Regions from separate parts of the Pseudoalteromonas sp. 2CM36K genome, predicted to be linked through region 1. Evidence: predicted binding sites of a transcription regulator. Region 1 holds the regulator's gene; each other region holds the start of a gene.
The links. Region 1 encodes LexA, which represses DNA repair genes until DNA is damaged. Its sites were predicted from a motif close to TACTGTATNNNNATACAGTA; they were not measured.
Positions count from the first base shown of each region.

Region 2: MTN97_RS02935 (YebG family protein) is a predicted target of LexA. The motif match lies at 1,575-1,594, and genes of this name have one in related genera.
Region 3: ruvC (crossover junction endodeoxyribonuclease RuvC) is a predicted target of LexA. The motif match lies at 1,913-1,932, and genes of this name have one in related genera.

Region 1 is NZ_JALNTK010000017.1:29,266-33,396, forward strand. Features, by position in the region: gene MTN97_RS11650 (endonuclease) at 1-554, opposite strand, end outside; gene MTN97_RS11655 (hypothetical protein) at 807-1,187, shown strand; gene MTN97_RS11660 (PaaI family thioesterase) at 1,217-1,660, opposite strand; gene lexA (transcriptional repressor LexA) at 1,859-2,476, shown strand; gene coxB (cytochrome c oxidase subunit II) at 2,970-4,112, shown strand; gene ctaD (cytochrome c oxidase subunit I) at 4,112-4,131, shown strand, end outside.
Region 2 is NZ_JALNTK010000003.1:182,249-186,379, forward strand. Features, by position in the region: gene nhaB (sodium/proton antiporter NhaB) at 1-94, shown strand, start outside; gene dsbB (disulfide bond formation protein DsbB) at 205-723, shown strand; gene MTN97_RS02925 (hypothetical protein) at 725-1,027, shown strand; gene MTN97_RS02930 (ComEA family DNA-binding protein) at 1,040-1,348, opposite strand; gene MTN97_RS02935 (YebG family protein) at 1,646-1,945, shown strand; gene putP (sodium/proline symporter PutP) at 2,162-3,673, opposite strand; gene MTN97_RS02945 (EAL and HDOD domain-containing protein) at 4,019-4,131, shown strand, end outside.
Region 3 is NZ_JALNTK010000037.1:5,522-9,652, reverse strand. Features, by position in the region: gene ruvB (Holliday junction branch migration DNA helicase RuvB) at 1-711, opposite strand, end outside; gene ruvA (Holliday junction branch migration protein RuvA) at 719-1,336, opposite strand; gene ruvC (crossover junction endodeoxyribonuclease RuvC) at 1,339-1,863, opposite strand; gene MTN97_RS17340 (ABC transporter permease) at 1,996-4,131, opposite strand, start outside.

The DNA.
Region 1 (4,131 bases):
TGCATGTAAGCGTACGCATCGGCAATGCGTTTACGTGCATGAACAGGCGGTTCAACAACACGTTGTTTAAAATTAACTTTAACCTCACAGCGACCATATTGCGTCGCGTTTTGGGCTAACATACCAAAGCGGTAGTTTGAGCGATCGGCATTAATTTCACCGATTGCAGGGGCTAAATTGTTTATATCGGCTTCCATCAAGCGAAACTTAGCGCTAACTTTGCGGCAGTTTTTACGCCCACCATCTTGCCAGCATTGTAACTGGTGACCAAATTCCCATGCAGGGACAATATGTTCCCATTCAATTCGCAATGCACGTTGATTTACTTTGCCTGAGCGGGTTAGTGTGTTGCGAGGCACGTAGCCACAATGGGTAGGATCGGGTACTAACTTTTTGCCTTGTTTTTTTATATCGCAACCACAATAAATACTTTTAGCGTTTTCGGGAAGGGTATTAATTAAGTGCTTTTTGGCACTCGAAAACCGCGTAAATTGTTCGCCCATTGCTGAAAAACAAGCACAGCAAGCCAACAAAGCTAAAATAAACCGAATCATATCCATCACATACGTGAACTACAGGAGCGGCTAGTTTAAGGCCTAGAATAAAAAAGTAAACCGCCGCCGGCATGCTTTAATTTTAATTTGCGTATTTTGTGTAGGGCGTTTTTTAGGAGTAAATAGTGGGTAATATTCAGAGGCTAACGCTAAAAACGCGTTAATGCAGTGATTCCTGCGTTGTTGATTTGGTATAACGGTAAAACTGCGTTAAAGTTTGCAATGAGATTAATAGAGGGTAAAAACGAGATAATGTCGGAAATTCAATTTTTAAATGTAGATCTAGAGCTTGAGTCAAAGCAAGATATTAGCGTATTAGTTGCTGATTTAAAAAAGGTCGCAACTATTTTACATTATGATAAAGACGAATACCGTCAACTTGCTCGCATTGAGGTTGCAGGTGAAATAACCACGCCAGATAAAGCGATTAATCACTTGTGCGAGTTAATCGAGTCGTGTTCACGCAATGCATTAAAGCAATGGTTGAGTTGTTCACGCAGAACATTCGATATGGGTTTTGAGTCTGGCACTTCGCCAAAATGCTTTAACCAAGCTTTACATGCAGATACCTTGTTACGTATATCTGCAATTGGTGCAGGCGTGGAAATTACTATTTACCCTCTCGAAAAGTAATTTAACCTCAACCTTGGTTAACAGATTTACTAGCCTTTTCGCTCTACTACGGCTGCGGTCATACGTGATACGCAGCAAAGCTCATTGCGGCTATTGGTTATTTTAATATCCCAAACCGAGCTGCGTTTGCCGATATGATAAGCTCTCGCTGTGGCCGTTAATGTGCCATTGCGTGATGCCTTTAAATGACTTGCACTGATCTCTTGGCCAACACAATAAAACCGATTGAAATCAACCACAAAATTAGCGGCATAACTTGCTACTGTTTCAGCAAGTACCACATTTGCACCACCATGAACGATACCCATAGGGTTATGATGCTCTGGAATTGCCGGCATAGTTGCCACTAAGTAGTCATCACCAATTTCACTGATCTCTATTCCCATGGTTTTCATGAGTGTCCCTTGGCCTGTAATACCTTGATCTAATTGCTTACAAAACTCTAATGTAATCGGTTGATGCCAAATACTCATGCTAGCTCCTTGGATAAGTAATCGAGAATTAAAATTTATTAATATGATAATGCGTTGCTAATAATTACATTTATTACCCTGCTTTTAAAGTAGGTTATTGTTTGATGATAACAGAATATAAGGCATTAATTTATATTTGCGATTTTTAAATAACTGTATATACTCACAGTTAATTGTACTGTATGGAAAACCAGTTGTATGCGACCATTAACGAAACGCCAAGCGCAAATACTCGAACTCATTAAAGTGTTTATTAAAGACACTGGTATGCCTCCTACACGTGCCGAAATTGCACAAACACTGGGTTTTAAAAGTGCAAATGCTGCAGAAGAACACTTAAAAGCATTGGCCAAAAAAGGTGTTATTAAAATGAAGCCAGGCGCGAGTCGCGGAATTCAGCTTGTTGAAGAAGAGGAGCCAGAGCAGTTAGGCTTACCTTTAATTGGCAGGGTGGCTGCCGGTGAGCCAATATTGGCGCAACAGCATGTAGAAAGCCACTGTAAAATTGACCCTTTAATGTTTAAACCTGCGGCCGATTTTTTATTGCGTGTTAACGGTATGAGTATGAAAGATATTGGTATTATGGATGGTGATTTACTTGCTGTGCATAAAACCCAAGTTGCCGAAAATGGACAAGTTATTGTTGCCCGTGTTGACGACGATGTAACCGTGAAGCGTTTAGAAAAAGCGGGCAGAAAAGTACTCTTACATGCTGAAAATGATGAGTTTTCAGCTATTGAGGTCGATTTAGAAAATGAGTCGTTCAATATTGAAGGCTTAGCGGTAGGTGTTATTCGTAACGCTGACTGGATGTAGTATTAAAGCATAATTTAGCGCTTAATGGTGATTAGGCGCTGGGTTTGTTAGCAGCACAATGTCTAACTTATCAAATGTATGACTATATGATGTTAAGTGCTCCCCCTATCATAAATAAAATCACTAAATACTTTATAAATAAACAAATTTACTCTGCTTTTTTAAGTTAACAATTTTTTTATATTTCTATCCTGTAATTTCAATACACCCCCTACTAAACCTGACTCTTAGATTAATTGCCTGACTGGTTGCTATTTTTTAACTGCGCATTTTAAAAAATTCACCTTGTCTATTTTTCATACTCACCTTGCTTATTGTTTATTTTTTAACTAGTTATTAAAGAGCTGGAATAAAAATAACTCACAGCTTAGTCGTTTTGAGAACACACATTTACTAAATCCAGCACCCTTATAAAAAATAAAAATAACGAATAGGCGTTTAAGCCGTATGCCTCTTCGCTTTGCGTCAGCAATAGCATCAAAGGAGCCGTCACATGGGTAAGCTGAGTTCTTCCTTGTGGCTTATATTGTTTGTTTTTTCGCAGAATGTGCTTGCTAATAGCCAATATAATATGCGTAAAGGCGTAACCGATATAAGTAATAATGTATACCAACTGCACATGACTATTTTTTTAATATGTTGTGTGATTGGGGTGATCGTGTTTGCCATTATGTTTTGGGCACTCATTCATCATCGCAAATCTAAAGGGGCTGTCCCTGCCCAATTCCATGAAAGCACCAAAGTAGAAATACTGTGGACTGCGATCCCTTTTGTCATATTAATTGTTATGGCCATTCCTGCGACTAAAACCTTAATTGCCATGGAGGATGCCAGCAAAGCTGATCTCACCATTAAAATTACAGGCTCACAGTGGAAGTGGCATTACGAGTATATGGGGGAGGACGTTGAGTTTTATTCCATGCTAGCTACCCCTCAAAATGAAATAACCAATCTTGCTGATAAAAACCCGAACTATTTACTCGAGGTCGATAAACCGCTGGTACTACCAATTAATCAAAAAGTACGTTTTTTAATGACTTCAGATGATGTTATTCACTCATGGTGGGTGCCTGACTTTGCCGTTAAAAAAGATGCAAACCCTGGGTTTATTAACGAAACATGGACTAATATTAATGAGGTCGGTACTTACCGTGGGCAGTGTGCAGAGCTTTGCGGTAAAGATCATGGTTTTATGCCTGTTGTAGTAGAAGCTAAAACAGAAGAAGACTTTAAAACGTGGTTAGCAGAGGCTAAACAAGCCAAACAAAAAGCAGCTGAGGCAGACGCTGCGTTATTAGACCAAGTTGTACCAAAAGAAGAGCTGATGGCGCTTGGTGAGCAGGTTTATATGGCGAGCTGCGCGGCGTGCCATCAACCAACTGGCTTAGGCTTACCAGGTGTTTTTCCGGCTCTTAAAGGCAGCCCAATAGTCATAGGTGATATCAAAGGGCATATAGATATTTTGCTCCACGGTAAACCGGGTACGGCTATGCAGTCTTTCGCAAAGCAATTATCAATCAAGCAAATAGCAGCTGTTATTACCTATAAACGCAACGCGTGGGGTAATGACACTGGTGATGTAATTCAACCGAGCGAGATACAAGCGGCACTGGATGCTGATGGGGAGGCTAAATAATGAGTAGCATTGCAGAACA
Region 2 (4,131 bases), on a different contig from region 1:
CGCGACTTATTTTGGCTTGAGTGAAATAACCAGTTTGTTTTATGATTGGGGGATAATACAACACCACATCCCTGTAGCGAATTCTGGGCATTAAGAACTTCCCCGACTTTGAGGAGCTAGGAAATTTCATAGCTCCTCCCTTTTACTTGCTCCGCTGTTTATCCTACGTCATAATCTAAGCCCTTATTTAAATACGGATTTGTTATGAACTGGCTTGCTAATCTAAGTACTCAACGTACACCTTGGTTATTATTCAGTGGGATTGTTTTTCTGCTTGAAGTCATCGCGCTCTTTTTTCAATACAACATGGGGTTAGCACCGTGCATTATGTGTATTTACCAACGCACCGCGGTATTAGGTTTACTTTTTGCAGGTATTATTGGCGCCAGTAAACCAAACAACCTCGTAGTCCGTATTGTTGCCTATACAACATGGGGGATTTCAAGTGTATGGGGGCTACTAATAGCTCGTGAACACATTGAAATGCAAACAACCACAGACCCATTTGCATTTAGCTGTGAATTTGAGCCAAATTTTCCAGAATTTATGCCGTTACATCACTGGATACCGCAATTTTTTGAAGCGACAGGTGATTGCGGAAATATAGATTGGCAATTTGCCAGCCTAAGTATGCCAGCATGGATGGAAATTATTTTTGTACTCTTTACCGCCACACTGTTTATATTAGTGGCCAGTCGATTAATTACTAAAAAGTCACTTTAATATGTTTACTTTTTTTTCAAGCCAAGTTGATGAGCTTAAACATTTAAAAGTTCGTCAACGACAAACTGTTATTGCGATCTCGTTAAGCATGCTATCACCCAGTGACAGGGTCTTTATACGCATACTAAAGCTGATGCTATTAAGCCCATTCTTTTTAATATTTACTCTTTTCGAAGGTTGGTTACTGGTGCCCTTTTTAATTGTAGCTGGGTTGAGCTACCCGCTACTAACCGCACCAGTAGATATTAACTTTGCTAAAAAGCACCTTGGTGCTGCCTTAAAACAGTTTGATCAGGGCGCATAGCGCCCTTTTAAGTTAAAACGCCACCTTTCCATTAAGTTTGGCTAGCATTTTTTTACCCACCCCTTTTACTTTAGCTAGATCTTCAAGTGATGCGAAATCACCATTAGCTTCTCTATAATCGATAATTGCCTGTGCCTTTTTCTTACCGACACCTGGTAACTTGATTAACTGTTTTAAATCAGCAGTATTAATATTAACCATGGCTGATTGCATCTGCTCTGATTGCATCTGCTCTGATAGCATATCGCTTTGCGCAAAGGTGGTACCCATAGGTAATAAACATAAAGCAGCTGCTAACGAGATTATTTTAATTAATTTCATACTATTTCCTTTTGCGTTCCTACATGAACATTCATTGATTACTTACACCCAGCACTTTTAGATAACGTTGTGGTTACTAAGTACTAACGGTAACAATCACTCCTTGCGACTCCTTTACTGCAACGCGTTATAAAGTGACTTAATAAATAAAGTAGAGTTACTCTTTATTGTCAACCAAGCTGCAGATAAACTAAGGCTAAAGCTTGCAAAACCACGCGCAAGCTTGTACTGTATATAAAAACAGTAATCTAATGATTTAAAATAATCATATTGCCACGTAAGTAAGCAGGAGAAATCATGGCTGTTGTTGTTAAATATGTTGTAGAACGAAACGGAGTCGAGCGCATGACGTTTACTACTAAAAAAGAAGCTGATGCCTATGACAAAATGCTCGATATTGCCGAGTCACTAGAACTCATGCTTGAAAAAGTAGATGTGCCACTAAGTGAACAACAAGTTGAGTCGCTTGCACTTGAGATTGCGAAAAGTAAAGACGACTTTATGGCGGTACTTAAGGGGGCTAAAGAAGTACCTGCAAAAGCTAAAAAAGCAAAGTCAGATAACGTTGCTGATATAAAAGATAAAGCAGCGAGCTAATCTAAAAAATAGTATGCAGCTTATAAGCCGCACTACTAATTTATGAAACTGAATTCGTGATTCGTATTCAGTTTTTTTATGTCTTTAAGTAATAATAACGAGAAGCGAGTAAGACATCACAATTTGCTATTGTTACAAGTCAGTCAATAAAAAAATGCCAACCAGTTAAACTGGTTGGCATTTTTTTTAAACCAAAACTTTACGTTAGCTAATCACTTACAATGACGATTCAACTTCATCAAACAGATCAGTAATTTCTTTTTTCGGTTCAGCTGTTACGAGGCTTCCTACCACAATAGCAATACTCGCTAAAATGAAGCCTGGGACGATTTCATAAATTACACTGCTTAAGCTCTCACCATTAATGGTAATAGGCGCATAAATCCATACAAGCACTGTTAAAGCACCAATAACCATACCGCTAATAGCCCCTTTTAAGTTCATACGTTTCCAGTAAAGACTAAACAAGACAAGAGGACCAAATGCAGCACCAAAACCAGCCCACGCGTTGCTAACTAGATCAAGTATTGAACTATTACGGTCATACGCTAGGTAAATAGCAAATAACGCAACCAGTATTACGCTAATACGCCCTACTAATACCAGCTCAGTTTGAGAGGCATCACGGTTTAAGTAAATCTTGTAGAAGTCTTCAGTTAACGAACTTGAACACACCAATAATTGCGATGAAATCGTACTCATAATCGCAGCTAAAATAGCAGCCAGTAGGAAACCTGCAATTAACGGGTGGAAAATTAATTCAGCCAATACTAAGAAAATTGTTTCTTTATCGGCAATTGGCATTTGATTTTCAATCATGTATGCAGCACCGAATAAACCGGTAAATACTGCACCAATGGCAGATAAGGTCATCCAAGACATACCAATACGACGCATGGTTGGCATTTCTTTTACTGAACGAACAGACATGAAACGAACAATAATATGAGGCTGACCAAAGTAACCTAAACCCCATGCCATTGCAGAAATAATAGCAATGGTAGAACCACCAGCAAACCAGTCAAGCATACTTAAAGAATGAATTTCGCTTGCTTTAGGCGAGCTTAGTAACTGCTGATAATTTGCATTTGCTAAGGTATCCATAAATGGTTGGTCAAGCATCATATAAGTGGCAATTGGCACTGCTAACAACGAAATAAACATGATACAGCCTTGCACAAAGTCTGTAAGGCTAACCGCTAAAAAACCACCAAATAAGGTATAAACCACTACCACACCTGTGGTGATGTATAAGCCCATTTCGTAGCTCATTTGAAATGAGTTTTCAAATAACTTACCACCGGCAACAACACCCGATGAAGTGTATAAGGTAAAGAAAACAATAATTACTATTGCAGAGATAACACGTAGTATATTTTTGTTGTCATCAAAACGGTTTGCAAAGTAATCAGGAATAGTAATGGAGTCATTGGCTTTTTCAGTATAAACACGCAGCCTTGGGGCGACCAGAAAATAGTTTGCCCATGCACCTAATACTAAACCAATTGCAATCCAAACTTTACTCAACCCAAATAAATACATTGCACCAGGTAGGCCCATTAATAACCAACCACTCATGTCTGATGCACCCGCTGATAAGGCCGCAACACTGGGGGCTAAATTACGACCACCAAGCATATACCCTGAAATATCACTGGTAGATTGCTTATATGCGTATAGCCCTATTCCTAGCATTACAATAAAGTACAATGCCAGTGAAATAATCATTCCTGTTTCCAAATTCGCCTCCACTTAAAAAAGTAATAACAGGCTTGTAATCCAAATAATGACTCTTGAGATTTTATAATTAAGACAGTATTGGAATAAAAGCTTTCTAGCCAACTATAACACGGTAATTGCTAATAACTCCAACCCGCTAATTTAAGTAGATAAAAAACCATCTATTCGCTCGCTTTTAAAACAAATAGAATTAAAAACAATGAGTTTAGATTTATAAAAATCACCTAAGCCATGATATTTTATTAATAATAATTCATTTTACCGATGCTATTTTGAATGTTTTCCAATATATTATTACAATGTTAATCAATTTCAACTGTTTCGGAATCTTGTATGTATTTTTACGCTGCTCGCCAACCTATTTTAGATCGCAATAAGGAACTAATTGGCTACGAGCTTTTATTTCGTGATGGAGTAGATAACGTATTTCCGAACATTGACGGCGA
Region 3 (4,131 bases), on a different contig from region 1:
CTTTACTTGGGTGTAATCGCGCACTCGACGCAATAATCGATTTGCAATACGTGGCGTGCCACGAGAACGCTTGGCTATTTCGGCGGCGCCATCGTCACACATTTCTAAACTAAGATAATGCGCTGAGCGCCCCACAATATGCGATAAGTCTTCCACAGAGTAAAACTCTAAGCGTTGAACAATACCAAAACGGTCACGCAGTGGAGAAGTTAATGACCCCGCACGGGTAGTTGCACCAATGAGTGTAAACGCGGGTAAATCAAGCTTAATAGAGCGTGCAGCTGGCCCTTCACCTATCATAATATCGAGCTGGTAATCTTCCATTGCCGGGTAGAGTATTTCTTCAACTTGCGGGCTCAAACGGTGAATTTCATCAATAAACAGTACATCACCTTCTTCAAGGTTAGTAAGCAATGCGGCTAAGTCGCCCGCTTTTTCAAGCACAGGCCCAGAGGTGGTTTTAATATTTACATTTAATTCGTTGGCTACAATATTGGCAAGCGTGGTTTTACCTAAGCCTGGCGGACCGAATATTAATAAATGATCCAACGCTTCGCTGCGGCTACGCGCGGCTTCAATAAATATTTCCATTTGTTGCTTAACATGCGGCTGACCACGATAATCGGCCAGTAACTTAGGCCTAATAGCGCGATCTATGGTGTCTTCGTTGGTTTTTTCAGCAGCATCTATTAAGCGATCAGCTTCGATCATAATTTACTCACAGCATTGATTTCAAAGATTCTTTAATTAGAACCTCAGTCGACATATCGGGTTTGCTTATTGATTTTACTGCTTTTTGCGCTTGTGGCAATTTATAACCGAGCGCCACTAACGCCGAAACCGCATCATCGGCCGCATTATTGGCTATAGTTGCATCGCTCGCAGGATCTATTACGGCGCTATCGCTAAATGGGGTAAATAAGTCATTACCCCAATTTTTTAATCTGTCTTTCATTTCGAGCACTAAACGCTCTGCAGTTTTTTTACCCACACCTGGCAATTTAACCAAAGCGGTAGCATCTTCATTATTTACGCAACTTACAAACTGCTGCGCCGACATGCCCGACAAAATAGCTAAGCCTAATTTAGGCCCTACTCCATTAGCTTTTAACAGCTCTCTAAATAACGCACGCTCGGTTTTATTATTAAAGCCAAACAATAACTGTGCGTCTTCGCGTACTACAAAATGAGTGTACACAATGGCGTTGTCGCCTACTTTAGGCAAATCGTAAAAACAGGTCATTGGCATTTGTACTTCGTAGCCAACGCCGCTCACTTCTAATAGTATTTCTGGGGGCTGTTTTTCAACTAACACGCCGTTTAAGCGACCTATCATTGTTATTTCCTTAGACGTCCTCTAACGGTTTTGCTTGCGCTACCCGCTAGTTTTATTAAATTTTGTTCAGAGTGGGCATGGCAAATTGCAATTGCAAGCGCATCCGCCGCATCGGCTTGCGGCGTACCTGGCAGTTTAAGTATGTTTTTAACCATATGTTGAACTTGCGATTTATCTGCCCCACCGTTACCCACAACGGCTTGCTTTATTTGCCGTGCTGAGTATTCAAAAACCGGTAAGTCGGCCATAGAGGCACCGACAATCGCAGCGCCACGAGCTTGGCCTAGCTTTAAAGCAGAATCAGGGTTATGCGCCATAAATACTTTTTCTATAGCAAATGTTTCAGGCGAAAATTGCTCTATAAGCTGTGTAATGCCTTGGTAAATCATTTTAAGTCGGGTGGGAAAGTCGTGATCGGCTAATTTAATACAGCCACTGCCTAAGTAAGTAAACTTAGCCCCTTGGTGCGCAACCACACCGTAACCCGTTAAACGCGAGCCCGGATCGATCCCTAAAATAATGGCCAAACAGCACTCTCATTATTGTTATTCATTAATAATGCTAATAATGCCAGAGCACTGTATAAATTACCAGTACCAAGCAAAAACAAAAATGCCTACATAAAAAGTAGGCATTTAAACGCTATTTGGCTGAAAAGTTTATGCCAATGCGCGTACTAAGCCTTGGGTATTTTGTTTAAGCGTACGGGCAATCATAAAATAGCCTAACCCTGCTACAAACACGCCACCAGCAACGGGGCCAATAATCCAAATATTAGGATGCAGCTTACCCGCTAAATCAAACATTTGCTGCTGAACAATCAATAACGCAATGTCGCTGAAAAATGCAGCCACCAGTCCGGCTAAACCGCCCAGTAATAAAAACTCATACAAGGTGGCATTTTTGATTAATCGGCTTTTAGCGCCCAAAGTACGCAGTATCACAATTTCTTGCATCCGCTCACCTAAGCTTGCTTGCACCTGCGATATAAGTACCAACGCGCCACACAACACCACAATAGCCAGTACAAAGCCAATAGCTAACGACACTTGCTCAATAGTCGATTGAATTTGTTTAACAAAGTTGTCTACATCAATCGCTGTAATCGTAGGATATGTACGTAATAACTGGCTAAAGTCGCGCTTTTGCTCAGGCTCAATACGTACTGATGAAATATACGTGGCCGGAAAGCTACTCAACACATCAGGGCTTAAAATAATGAAAAAGTTAGGTTTAAGCGTGGCCCAATTAACTTTACGTACACTGGTAATTTTAGCGTCGAACGACTGCGCACCAATTAAAAACGTGAGGGTATCGCCCATTTTCACATCAAGGCGCTTCATCATCGACTCTTCAAGTGAGGCCTCAGCTACTGCGTCATCGCCAAACCACTGGCCATCGATAATGTCATTTTGTGAGGGGACTTCGTTAAGCCAAGTTAAGTTAAGCTCGCGGCCAATACCTGAGCGGGCTTCTTCGTCTTTTTTCTCGTTGTCTTGCAATGACACTTCACGTGCTACTGCTTCGCCATTTACTGCATTCACGCGGCCACGAATCGTTGGGTAAAACTCCGACACTTGAATGCCTTTTTGCGCTAAGTATTCATTTACCGGATCCAGCTCATTTTGCGTAATATTAACCAAAAAGGCATTAGGTGCATCACTTGGTAACTGAGACTGCCAATCCGAAATAATGTCGTTTTTTAGCACAATTAAAAACAACAGTAATTTAATCGCTAGCGAAAAACTAATTAGCTGCACCGCATTAACGTTGGCGCGCTTTTGAATAGACGCAATAGCCAACGACCAGCTGTTACCTGGCTTTAAGCCAAGCTTTCGGCCCCCGCCAAATATTAATTTAGAAATTAAAAACAACACTAAAATAAGCGCAAGCGTTGAGGCAAATAAAATAAGGGTAATTTTAATATTGTTACTAAATAACCACATTAATAAAAATACCGTTAAGGCGCTAAGCCCTAAATGGATTTTACTTACCGCAAGGCGATCACCTAAATTACGGCGAAGCACTCTAAGTGGTGGAATATCAAATAAATCTAACAATGGCTTAATAGAGAACATAACCGCACAAATAACCCCGGTGCTAATGGCGACTAACCACGGTTTAAACCCTGCCATGGGCAGTTCGGTTCCCATGCTTTTTGCAAGGTAACCAGTTGCAACTTCTTGTAAGCCGTAACCAATAGCAAGGCCAACGACTACCGCCATGGTACACACCATTAATAAGTGCATAAGGTAAATTTTGCGGATCATATCGCGGCTGCCACCTAAGGTTTTCATCATCGCGACGGGATCGTATTGACGCTCACAATAGCGCTTAGCCGATACCGCAATAGCAACCGCGGCTAATATAATGCCCAGCAAACCTGCTAACAATAAAAAGCTTTCGGCTCTGTTTAAGCTATTTGAAATGGGCGATTGACGGTCTTTTACACCATACCAGTTTTGGTTTTCTTTAAGTTGCGGTTTTAACCAATCGTAAAAACTATTGATGTCGCTTTCATCACCTGCATACAACTGGCGGTAAAATACACGGCTACCGGGCTGTATTACTTCAGTTTTTGGTACATCATCAATATTAATAAGTACTCTGCGACTGCTAGAGAACACATTAAATGGCGCATCGGGTTCTTCTACAATCACCTTTTCCACATTGAATAACGCGGCACCTAATTCAACTTGGTCGCCTACGTTTATGTTTAAACTGTAAAAAACAGATTCACTTAACCATACGTTACCAGGGCTTGGCGCACCGGGTGCAACCTCAGTTTGAGCATT